Regions from separate parts of the Rhodococcus sp. NPDC003322 genome, predicted to be linked through region 4. Evidence: riboswitches for the same ligand, from Rfam matches in the RefSeq annotation. Region 4 holds a riboswitch; each other region holds the start of a gene.
What was found. Region 4 has a riboswitch for cobalamin ahead of metE (5-methyltetrahydropteroyltriglutamate--homocysteine S-methyltransferase). Riboswitches for the same ligand answer to the same signal wherever they lie in the genome.

Region 1: another riboswitch for cobalamin. It lies ahead of ACWDUM_RS14320 (VWA domain-containing protein); the one in region 4 lies ahead of metE (5-methyltetrahydropteroyltriglutamate--homocysteine S-methyltransferase).
Region 2: another riboswitch for cobalamin. It lies ahead of ACWDUM_RS05800 (CbtB domain-containing protein); the one in region 4 lies ahead of metE (5-methyltetrahydropteroyltriglutamate--homocysteine S-methyltransferase).
Region 3: another riboswitch for cobalamin. It lies ahead of cobN (cobaltochelatase subunit CobN); the one in region 4 lies ahead of metE (5-methyltetrahydropteroyltriglutamate--homocysteine S-methyltransferase).

What each region holds. Positions count from the first base shown of each region.
Region 1 is NZ_JBSFSC010000003.1:447,724-450,594, forward strand. Features, by position in the region: gene mqo (malate dehydrogenase (quinone)) at 1-1,378, shown strand, start outside; adenosylcobalamin (AdoCbl) riboswitch at 1,458-1,619, shown strand; gene ACWDUM_RS14320 (VWA domain-containing protein) at 1,628-2,871, shown strand, end outside.
Region 2 is NZ_JBSFSC010000001.1:1,225,792-1,228,662, reverse strand. Features, by position in the region: gene ACWDUM_RS05805 (CbtA family protein) at 1-804, opposite strand, end outside; gene ACWDUM_RS05800 (CbtB domain-containing protein) at 795-989, opposite strand; cobalamin riboswitch at 1,017-1,154, opposite strand; gene ACWDUM_RS05795 (nuclear transport factor 2 family protein) at 1,229-1,591, opposite strand; gene ACWDUM_RS05790 (helix-turn-helix domain-containing protein) at 1,724-2,515, shown strand; gene ACWDUM_RS05785 (antibiotic biosynthesis monooxygenase family protein) at 2,570-2,871, opposite strand, start outside.
Region 3 is NZ_JBSFSC010000005.1:291,696-294,566, forward strand. Features, by position in the region: gene cobG (precorrin-3B synthase) at 1-1,117, opposite strand, end outside; cobalamin riboswitch at 1,127-1,263, shown strand; gene cobN (cobaltochelatase subunit CobN) at 1,299-2,871, shown strand, end outside.
Region 4 is NZ_JBSFSC010000001.1:765,615-768,485, forward strand. Features, by position in the region: gene metE (5-methyltetrahydropteroyltriglutamate--homocysteine S-methyltransferase) at 1-1,085, opposite strand, end outside; cobalamin riboswitch at 1,280-1,452, opposite strand; gene ACWDUM_RS03530 (TetR/AcrR family transcriptional regulator) at 1,573-2,172, opposite strand; gene ACWDUM_RS03535 (multicopper oxidase family protein) at 2,319-2,871, shown strand, end outside.

The DNA.
Region 1 (2,871 bases), on a different contig from region 4:
CGCTGCCGAGAGCAGCGACCCGTGGAACAACGCCGGCACCGGACACTCGGCGCTGTGCGAGCTCAACTACACGCCTGCGAACAAGGACGGCTCGGTGGACATCACCAAGGCCGTCAACGTCAACGAGCAGTTCCAGGTCTCGCGCCAGTTCTGGTCGTACGCGATCGAGGCCGGCATCCTGACCGAGCCCAAGGAGTTCATCAACCCGATCCCGCACGTGAGCTTCGTGCACGGGGCGGAGAACGTGAAGTACCTGCGGGCTCGCTACGACGCCCTCGCCGGCCACCCGCTGTTCGCGGGCATGGAGTACACCGAGCGCCCGGACGAGTTCACCAAGCGGCTGCCGCTGATGGCCAATGGTCGTGACTTCTCCGACCCCGTTGCCCTGAACTGGACCGAGGGTGGCACCGACGTCGACTTCGGCGCCCTCACCAAGCAGCTCCTCGGCAACATCGGCGCGACCGGCGGCAGCGTGTACTTCGGTCACGACGTGCGAAACATCACCAAGCAGTCCGACGGCAGCTGGACGCTCAAGGTGGTCAACCAGCGGACCGGCGACAAGAAGACCGTGAACGCGAAGTTCGTGTTCGTCGGCGCCGGCGGCGGAGCGCTGCACCTGCTGCAGAAGTCCGGCATCGCCGAGGCCAAGGGCTTCGGTGGCTTCCCGGTCTCCGGCGAGTTCCTGCGCTGCACCAACCCCGAGCTCATCGACCAGCACAACGCCAAGGTCTACGGCAAGGCCGCCGTCGGTGCGCCGCCGATGTCGGTCCCGCACCTCGACACCCGTGTCATCGGTGGCAAGAAGGGCCTGCTGTTCGGCCCGTACGCAGGCTGGTCCCCGAAGTTCCTCAAGAACGGCAAGGTCACCGACCTGCCCGGCTCGATCAAGCCGAACAACCTGATGTCGATGCTCGGCGTCGGCGTCACCGAGCTTGGCCTGACCAAGTACCTCATCGGTGAGCTGCTGCAGTCGGCCGACGACCGCATCGAGACCCTTCGCGAGTTCGTGCCGCGCGCGACCGGCGGCGACTGGGAACTGATCACCGCGGGCCAGCGCGTGCAGGTGATCCGCAAGAAGGGCAACGGCGGCGTGCTCGAGTTCGGCACCGCGGTCATCAACGCCGCCGACGGCACCATCGCGGGCCTGCTCGGTGCCTCGCCCGGTGCGTCGACCGCGGTCCCCGCGATGCTCGACGTCCTGCAGCGCTGCTTCGGTGACCGCTGGACAGCGTGGGAGCCGCAGCTCAAGCAGATGGTTCCGTCACTGGGCCTGAAGCTGTCGGACAACGAGTCCCTGTTCCGCGAGGTGTGGGACTGGAGCAACAAGGCTCTCGAGCTGGAGGCGTCCGCCGAGGTCGCCGCAGCCGCCTCGGCCTGATCCGTCGGATCCCCAACCGGCCGTCACCTGCCCGTCCGGGCCAGGTGGCGGCCGGTGTCGTCTCACCGGATAGAGTCGGCACCGAACATCGATGTTCTCCGCCGCGGGGAAGTCCTGTGTGAATCAGGCACGGTCCCGCCACTGTGACGGACGCAGGCCCATGAGCGCGTCCGAAGTCAGATCGCCGCGGCGGCGGAACCTTTCGTCCGACCCCCGGCGTGGAGACCGGGGAGTGAGGGGAGTGTCGCCGTGGCGCAACATGATTCGGCCGCCGTGCCGCAACAGGGTTCGGCTGCCGAGCCGGGCTTCCCGTTCAGTGCGATCGTCGGCCAGGACCAGCTGCGTCTGGCGTTGACCCTGTGCGCGGTGCATCCCGGCATCGGTGGCGTGCTGGTCCGCGGCGAGAAGGGCACCGCCAAGTCCACGGTGGTCCGCGCCCTCGCCGCACTGCTGCCCCCGACGTCCTCCGGCACCCCGGCCCGCCTGGTGGAGCTTCCGGTCGGTGCGACGGAGGACCGCGTCGTCGGGTCCCTCGACCTGGAGAAGGTGCTGCGCGACGGCGAGCGGGCGTTCCAGCCCGGGTTGCTGGCCGCCGCGCACGACGGCGTGCTCTACGTCGACGAGGTCAACCTCCTCCACGACCACCTCGTCGACGTGCTGCTCGACGCCGCCGCGATGGGCCGTGTCCATGTCGAACGCGACGGCGTCTCGCACTCCCATCCGGCGAAGTTCGTGCTGGTCGGCACCATGAACCCGGAGGAAGGGGAGCTGCGCCCGCAGCTGCTGGACCGGTTCGGTCTGGCCGTGGACGTCGCCGCCTCCCGCGACGTCGACGTCCGCATGCAGGTGATCCGTCGCCGACTCGACTTCGAGGCCGACCCGGCCGGGTTCGCCGCCCGGTACGCCGCCGCCGACGCAGACACCGCCGGCCGGATCGCCGCCGCACGCGGCGCGCTGGCCGAGGTCGCACTGCCCGACACCGAACTGCGCCGCATCGCGGCCCTGTGCGCGTCCTTCGACGTGGACGGTATGCGCGCCGACCTGGTCCTGGCGCGCACCGCCACCGCGCACGCCGCCTGGCGCGGCGCGACCGAGGTCGCCGAGCAGGATGTGCGGGTCGCCGCCGAACTCACGCTGCCGCACCGTCGTCGCCGCGACCCGTTCGACGAACCGGGCCTGGACCCACAGCAGCTCGACGATGCGATGCGTGACGCCGACGAGCAGGCCCGGCAGCAGCCCGATCCCGAACCCGACCCGGACCCGGACGGTCCCGGCGGCGGCGCCCCGCAGCCCGAGTCCGACGGCGGTGACCCCGCCCCGTCCGACCCGTCGCAGGCCGATGCCCCGGCCCCGCCCGGCCCCGGCACGGCCGGCGAACGCCCGGTGGGGGCGCCGTCCGCGCAGTTCCGGACTCGGCTTCTCACCGTCCCCGGAGTCGGCGAGGGCGCCCCCGGCCGGCGTTCGCGGTCGCGGTCACCGCGCGGTCGCACCGT
Region 2 (2,871 bases), 460 kb from region 4:
CGTGCCGGCGAGCGCGGGCTGCATACGGGTCGCGCGCTCGGTGAGGAACGCGAACCCGAGTCCGAGGGCCAGCCACAGCGTCGCCTGGATGGCGAGCGACGAGATGCGGAATTCCCACAGGAGTGTCGCGGGGAAGTCCTCGCCGACCTCGTTGATGCCGGGCATCACGACGTAGCCGACGGCGACGACCGCGAGGAATGCCAGCACCGGGGCCGCGACCTGGATGGACAGGTAGCCGGTGGACGCCACCAGGCGTGCGACGTAGACGGCCACGGCCACCGCGAACAGACCCAGGACGACCGACGCGAGCCACAGCCAGGTGCGCTGGTTGATGGTGTCCGGGTCGCCGACCGCGGGCGGGTTCGCCGGGTACTTGAAGAACGGCACCGCCTCGATCGCGAGCCAGCCCGCACCGGCCAGTGCCAATGCCAGCACCGGGCCGGACAGCGTGGTGACTCGGCGTGCGTAGTGGGCGACGACCGCGAATATCGCGCCCAGAGCCAGACCGGCGAGCGTGGTCGCGAGGAACAGCCCGGCCCGCTGGCCGTCGCGGCTGACCAGGGCGTCGTCGCCGTGGGAATGGCCCGCCGTTGCACTGGCCTCGGCGTCGCCGTGGTCGTGTGCCGCCGTGGTGTCGTGCGCGTGCTCCTCGGCCGGGGCGGAGGCGGCTTCCTCGATCGCGATGGCCGCGTCGACGTGCGGTTCGCCGATCACGAACGCGACGGCACCGGCCAACAGGCCTGCGACGAGGCCGGCCAGCAGGCCGCGGACGAGGAGTTTCGTGAAAGTGTCGGTCAGTGGCACGGCAGTCCCAGCAGGTGTCGACCGTCATGCATGAGTTCGTGCATGTACATGCCGGTGCGCGAGACCGCGCCCTGGTCGAAACCGACCAGGTACAGGGTCAGCATCGCGAGCAGGACCACGCCCGCGATGATCAGGGCAACACCGACCGACTCGGTCGACCTGCTGGGGGTGTGAACAACAGCCATCGTTCCTCCTTGGGATTACGCGTCCCTCAAAGCACAGGCGATGACGACGGTGTCTGGCTGTCGAGGAAGCCCTCGATTACAGTGGCGCGACCGCTCCGGACTCGTACCGGATTCCCGTCGGGCATCGCAATTACTCGCGCACTGTCGCACCGACCTGCCTCCGGTGTCAATCGGGACACGGCGCCGCCGCCCGATCCCTCGGTGGCCCGGACGGTGTCCGGGCCGCCCGTCGGGGAGGCTCAGGAGGGCACCTTGTCGAGGAATCCGAGCACGTGCACGAGCCGTCCCGCCTCGTCGTGCTCGACGACGTCGAAGCCCTCGATCAGGTCCTCGGCGCCGGTGGGCCCGAGCTGCCAGCCGAACCGGGCCTGCTCGTGGTGGCCGTCCACCGGGCCGCGGAGCCGGAAGCGCATCCCGGGGAACCGCCCCTGGACCGCGCCGATCGTCGCGTCGATCTCCGCGTGACCGCACGCCGCGACCGTCGGGTCGACGTAGCGACCGTCCGGCGCCCACAGTTCCTCGATCGAGGTGCGGCGCGCGCCGGGGTCGGTTTCGTTCCAGACCGCGATGTACCTGGCGGCGAGGGTGTCGAAGTCGCTCATGGGAGCCTCTTTCGATCGGTTGTGCCGGCCCGGGTGGCCGACTGACGAGACCACTGTGCGGCCGGTGCGGCCGGTCGTCGATTACCCGGGAGGTAATGGATCCGCCTCCCCGGTCGCACCTAGGCTCGGGCGATGACCACACTCGTGGGACGGGATCGGCCGGTCGGTGATCTGCTACGTCACTGGCGTGAACACCGACGGATGAGTCAGCTGGAACTGGCCGGCCGTGCGGAGGTGTCGGCCCGGCATGTCAGTTTCCTCGAGACGGGGCGTTCGCGCCCGACCCGGGCGATGCTGTTGAGGCTCAGTGAACAGCTGGACATTCCACTGCGGGAACGTAATTCGCTCTTCCTTGCGGCGGGCTTCGCGCCCGCCTACCCGGAGCATGCACTCGGTGACGTCCCGATGGCCTCGGTGGCGCGGGCGATCGGGCAGATCCTGCACGCACATCTGCCTTCCCCGGCGGTGGTCGTGGATCGGCACTGGCACCTGGTGGACGGCAACGACGCGGTCGCGCTGCTGGTCGACGGCTGCTCTGCGGACCTGCTCGAGCCCCCGGTGAACGTGCTGCGCCTGAGTCTGCACCCGGAGGGCATGGCCCCGAGGATCGTGAACCTCGGCCAGTGGCGAGCCCACGTGCTGCGCCGCCTCGAGCACCAGATTGCCGCGACCGGCGACCCGGTGCTCGGTGGTCTCGCCACCGAGCTCGCGGGCTATCCGTGTGCCGATCCCGCGGTCGAACCGGAGCCGGGTGCGCTGGTGGTGCCGATCCGAATCCGTACGGCGGCAGGCGAACTGGCACTCCTGAGCGCAACGACGGTGTTCGGGACGCCGCTCGACGTCACCGTGGCGGAGCTGGCGATCGAGACGTTTCACGCCGCCGACGAACGCACGGCCGAGGCGCTGCGTCGGTTCGCGGGTTGACGGCGCGCCGGCCGCCGCGAAAGCGCGCGGCCGGCGCTGCCGGAAGGGGGTGGGTCAGGCCTGCTTCGCCGCGACGTCGAGGACGACCTCGAACTCGAGCAGCGAGGCGCCGGTCGCGACCGGCTTCTTGGCCTCGCCGGCGTGCGCGGCGCGGGCGTCGCCGTCACGCCATGCGGCGAAGGCGTCCTCGGACTCCCACTGGGTCACGACGAAGTAGCGGGTCTCACCGCCCGTCGGACGCAGCAGCTGGAAGCCGAGGAACCCCGGCGAGTTCTCCACAGTGCCCGCGCGCTGTGCGAACCGCTTCTCCAGCTCCGGACCGGCGCCCTCGGGCACCTCGATTGCGTTGATCTTCA
Region 3 (2,871 bases), on a different contig from region 4:
CGACGACGTCGGTCACCTCGCCACGCGGCCGGCCGCACCGCCGCTCACACCCGGACCAGTGCTGGCGGCCCTCCGCGGGAAGTCGACCGGACCGGACGGCGTCGGTCGCATCGCCCCGCACGTCCGCGAGGGACTTCGCGCAGCCGGGCAGGCCCGTGCAGGCGCTGACCTGCAGCCACGGCGAGTTCGCGTCGAAGATCAGGCCCATCGGGGCGAGGACGCGGACGACCTGTTCGGCCACGCCCTCGTCGAGGTCGTGCAGCAGGATCGACCGCCACGAGGTGACCGTGATCGGTGCCTCCACGGCGACCAGGAAGTCCGCCAGCCGCGCAGGCAGCACCCCGAACCGCACACCGGCGGCGAGGGTGACCCCGCCGTCGGGCTGATCGAGCCAGCCGATCGGACCCGCGGACTCGGGTCCGGTCAAGGCGATCGGCTCGGCGGTCGCCCCGAGGCCCAGCCGATCGAGCAGCCGCCGCGGTCCGGCGTCGATCTCGTGCAGACGCCACCGCGTGCCGCGGATCTCGTGCAGCGCCCGCGCCGCGTCCAGCAGCATCGCGACCCCGTCGTCGGCGGGCAGCCGCACCCCGTGGTCGGCGCCGGCGAGCACCAGCGCCACCTGGTCCGGGGAAACCGCATGGAGCCCGAGGTCGGCGCTCAGCGCGGAGACGTCGCCGCGGCCGTCGTCGAGGGTGAAGAGCACCCGGCCCGGCAGGTCCGCGAGGCGCGGGTCCCCGCACAGCCCGGCGTCCAGCGCCCGCACCCAGCCGCGGACGTCGACGAGTCCGCCGATCCGCCCGGACAACGGGGTGGCGAGGATGTTCCGCACCCGTTCGTGGGTAGGCGACGGCAGCAACCCCGACTCACGGAGCCGGCCGGCGAACGCGTCGGGGTCGGCGACCGCGCGGAGCTGGATGTTGCCGCGGGAGGTGAGTTCGAGCTCCCCGTTGCCGAGGTCGCGGGACGCGTCCGCGAGGACCTGCAACTGAGCTGCGGTGATCGCGCCGCCGGGCAGCCGCACCCGGGACAGGGCGCCGTCGGCGGCCTCGTGCACCTGAAGGGCCCCCGGACAGGCGTCGGGACGGGACCGGGCAGGTGCGGATTCGGTATCGGACATCACCCACCAGCCTACGGGGGCCGTGCCGGTAGCATCAGCGGCGATTGCGGCAGCTCGTGAGGAAACCGGTGCAAATCCGGTGCGGTCGCGCCACTGTGACCCGGGTGTTCCCGGGGAGTCAGACCCTCCGACGCTGCCCACCGAACCGAGTGGGGCGCGAAACCCCGAGGAGGCCAGCCCTGTGATCCTGTTGCTGTCGACGTCCGACACCGACCTGCTCAGTGCGCGAGCCAGTGGCGCCGACTACCGGTGGGCGAACCCCGCCCGGCTGCTCGTCGACGACGTGCCCGGGCTGATCGACGGCGTCGACCTGGTGATCGTCCGCATCCTCGGCGGCCGCCGGGCCTGGGAGGAGGGCCTGGACGCGGTCCTCGCCGCCGGGAAGCCCACCGTCGTGCTCGGCGGCGAACTCGCACCGGACGCGGAACTGATGGAACTGTCCACGGTGCCTGCCGGGGTGGCGGCGCAGGCGCACACCTATCTCGCCGAGGGCGGCGCGGCGAACCTGGCGCACCTGCACGGGTTCCTCTCGGACACGGTGCTGCTGACCGGCGTCGGGTTCGAGGCCCCGGCGCACACCCCGACATGGGGACACCTCGACCGTCCCGGGTTCCCTGATGTCACATCGGGTCACCTGACGACCCCCAATGTGACATCACGGAACCCGACCGTGGCGGTGCTCTACTACCGCGCGCAGCATCTCGCCGGGAACACCGCCTACGTCGAGGCGCTCTGCCGCGCGATCGAGGACCGCGGCGCCCGGGCCCTGCCGATCTTCTGTGCCTCGCTGCGCACCGCGGAACCGGAACTGCTCGACGTCCTGGGCACCGTCGACGCGATGGTCGTGACGGTGCTCGCGGCCGGCGGCAGCAGGCCTGCGGGCGCGTCGGCGGGGGAGGACGACGAGTCGTGGGACGTCAGCGCGCTCGCCGCGCTGGACGTGCCTATCCTGCAGGGCCTGTGCCTGACCGGCAGCCGGGAGGCGTGGGAGTCGAACGACGACGGCCTGTCCCCGATGGATGTCGCGACGCAGGTCGCGGTGCCGGAGTTCGACGGCCGGATCATCACGGTCCCGTTCTCGTTCAAGGAGATCGACGAGGACGGACTGACCACCTACGTACCGGACGCGGAGCGTGCCGCCCGGGTGGCCGGGATCGCCGTCCGGCATGCGCGGCTGCGGCACGTTCCCAACCGGGACAAGCGGATCGCGCTGATGCTGTCGGCGTACCCGACCAAGCACGCCCGGATCGGCAACGCCGTCGGATTGGACACCCCGGCCAGCGCGATCGCGCTGCTGGCCGCGATGCGCGAGGCCGGATACGACCTCGGCCCGGCGGACGGGGAGGACGCGCTGCCCGGCCTCGCGGCCGGTGACGGTGACGCGCTGATCCACGCACTGATCGCGGCCGGCGGACAGGACCCTGACTGGCTGACGGCGGAGCAGTTGGAGGGCAACCCGATTCGCATCTCCGCGGCCCGTTACCGCGACTGGTTCGCGACTCTGCCCGCGGACTTCCGCGAGGCCGTCGAGGAGCACTGGGGCGCGGCGCCCGGCGAACTGTACGTCGACCGGACGTCCGACCCGGACGGCGAGATCGTGATCGCGGCGCTGCGGGTCGGCAACGTGGTGCTGATGGTGCAGCCGCCCCGCGGGTTCGGGGAGAACCCGGTCGCGATCTACCACGACCCCGACCTGCCGCCGAGCCACCACTATCTGGCGGCGTACCGCTGGATCGGCGCCTCGGCCGAGCAGG
Region 4 (2,871 bases):
ACCTCCGAGATCTTCTCCGTTCCGAACGCCAGCCACGAGCGCAGGGCCTCGTCGAGGTTCGATTCCGCGTCGAGTCCGTATGGCACGTGCAGCAGCGAGCACGAGGTCGACACCGCAAGCGCGCCGGCCGACCCGAGGAGTGCACCGAGGGAGGCCAGGGCGCGGTCGAGGTCGGTGCGCCAGACGTTGCGCCCGTCGACGATGCCGGCGACCACCAGCTTGTCCGCCAGCGCGGGCACCGACCACGCGCCGGCGTCGGGGTTGCCCGCGACGAGGTCGACGGCGATCGCCTCGACGGCGGTGCTCGCCAGCGCGGGTAGCGCCGGACCGAGGTCCCCGAAGTAGGAGGCGACGAGGATCGCCGGTCGCTCCGCGGACGCGGACAGCTGCTCGTAGACCCGGCGGGCCGTCTCGATCTCGGCATCGGTGCGGTCGGTGACGAGGGCAGGTTCGTCGATCTGCACCCAGGTCGCGCCCGCCCGGGACAGCTGCCCCAGCAGGTCCTGGTACAGCGGAACCAGCTCGTCGATCCGGCCGAGCAGCTCGTCGGCACCGTCGACACCCTTCGACAGCAGCAGGAAGGTGACGGGTCCGATGACGACGGGCCGCGCCGGGACACCCTGCGCCAGGGCCTCTTCCAGCTCGCCGAGCACCTTGCCCGGGTCCAGCGCGAAGGTCGTCCCGGGCCCGATTTCGGGGACCAGATAGTGGTAGTTGGTGTCGAACCACTTGGTCATCTCGAGCGGCGCGACGTCCGCGGTGCCGCGGGCCGCGGCGAAGTAGCGGTCGAGCGGGTCCGAGATCCCCTGTACCCGAGCGGGCAGGGCACCGAGCATCGCGGCGGTGTCCAGGACCTGGTCGTAGTAGGAGAACGTACCCACCGGAACCGAGTCCAACCCGGCGTCCTGCAGCTGCGCCCACGTCTGGGCGCGCAGCGTCCGGGCCACGTCGTCCAGTGCGGCGCGGTCGATTCGTCCGGCCCAGTAGGACTCGACTGCGCGTTTGAGTTCGCGGCGCGGCCCGATCCGCGGCGATCCCAGCACCGTCGCGGTGAAACGAGGCTGATCGTCAGGTGTTGCGGTCACGAAAGTGCTCCATGGCGTGCGTAGGTGTGGCCGCCGCCGAGAGACGGGTACACCTGACGAAGCCCACCTGCCGCCCGAGGTCGGGCAGCAGCCGATACCGCCCACGACGGGGACGGCACTGTGCCGCATGCAGGCCCACCCGCCCGATCCACGAGGCGGCGAACCGCCGGGCACGGCGTGCCCGGCGCAGAGGGCAGGTCTTCGGACTCGCGGGCACCGGGTCGTACTCGACCCGACCTACTGGCCGTCGCTTCCCGGGCGGGATGCCCAGTGCTGATGACGGCGGTCGTTCCTGCATACCGCTGCGGGACAGTCCCGGATTCTCACCGGGTTCCCTCTCACCCCGACCGAGCGTGCTCGACCGGGATTCGACGCCGCGCTCCGTGCTTAGGGGCTCCTCATGACCGGGACGCGGCGAACCGACTGCACCGACGACAATAGCCGGGCGCGATCGGGTTGCGACAGGCCCCTCAGCCGGTCGAGGTCGTCAGTCTCGGGCGGTGAGGAGCGCGAAGATGCGCCGCAGCTCGTCCACCGTCGGCTCGGGCAGGTGGTCGCGCGCGTGCAGGAATCCGACACCCGCGTAGACCAGCACCCCACTGCGCAGCCGGGCCTCCTCCGCGTCGAATCCCAGGTCGAGGAGAGCGCTCTGGACGACGGCGAACACCTGGTTGTCCAGTCGGGCAACGGAATCGGCGACCTGTGCGTCGCTGCGCGCCCAGTCCCGGACCGCGACTTCGACCGCCCAGCCGCGCTGCGAGGTCAATTGCGCGGCCATCGCCTCGAGTCGTTGGTCGCCGGGGATCGACGTCGTCTCCTTGAGCGCCTGCAGTGTCTCGTTCTGGATCTCGCACCACCGGTCGGCCACCGCCTTCATCAGGTGGTCGATGTCGGTGAAGTGCCAGTAGAAGCTGCCCTTGGTGACGCCGAGCTCCTCGCACAGCCGGGTGATCTTCACCCCGGCGACGCCTTCCCGGACCAGTAGGTCGAGGGCTGCCTCGATCCAGTCGTCGACGGACAGCCTGGCCTTGCCACCGGCGGCGCGGGCCGGCTTCTTCGCACCCGCCACGCCCTGTTTCGCCACCATCTCGCCTCTCTTCGAATGCCGCACTGCCATTCCAAGCTACGGCGCCCGCGGCCCGTTCACGAACCGTTCGGTGGGCAATCCCGGCACACCGCGCACGTGTGCGGCGAATCTCCACACAAACCCCGGTCCATACCATACAGTGCGGTATGGTCCTCGGTCCGAGGGAACCGAGAGTCTCGACAAGGGGTGTCACCGTGCAGGGACGGGCAATTGGACGCCGAAGTGTGTTGCGCGCACTCGGAGTCGGCGGGGTCGCGTTCGGGCTCGGCGTGGCACGTCCGGTCGCGACGGGGAGCGCCCAGGCCGGCGGGTTCACGAGCCCCCTGCTTTTCCATTCACCGCCGACGACACCGTTCCGTGCCGGCCTCGAACCATTGCCGACGGTGTCCGGTTCGAGGCTCCGAGTCGCCGCGGTCAACGCCTCCCATCGGTTCCACCCCGACCACGGCCCGGCCTCGACACTCGCCTACCGGGTCGACGACACCGCCGTCTCGTACCTCGGCCCGACGATCGAGGCGCACGTCGACCAACCCGTCGTGATGGAGGTGACCAACGAGATTCAGGGCCATCCGCTCGCCGCGGACCTCGACCTCAGCCTGCACGGCGTCTCGCACAGCTACCGGTCGTCCCCGCCGATCGTGCTGCACCTGCACGGCGGCGAGACGCCACCCGACAGCGACGGCCACGCCGAGCAACTGA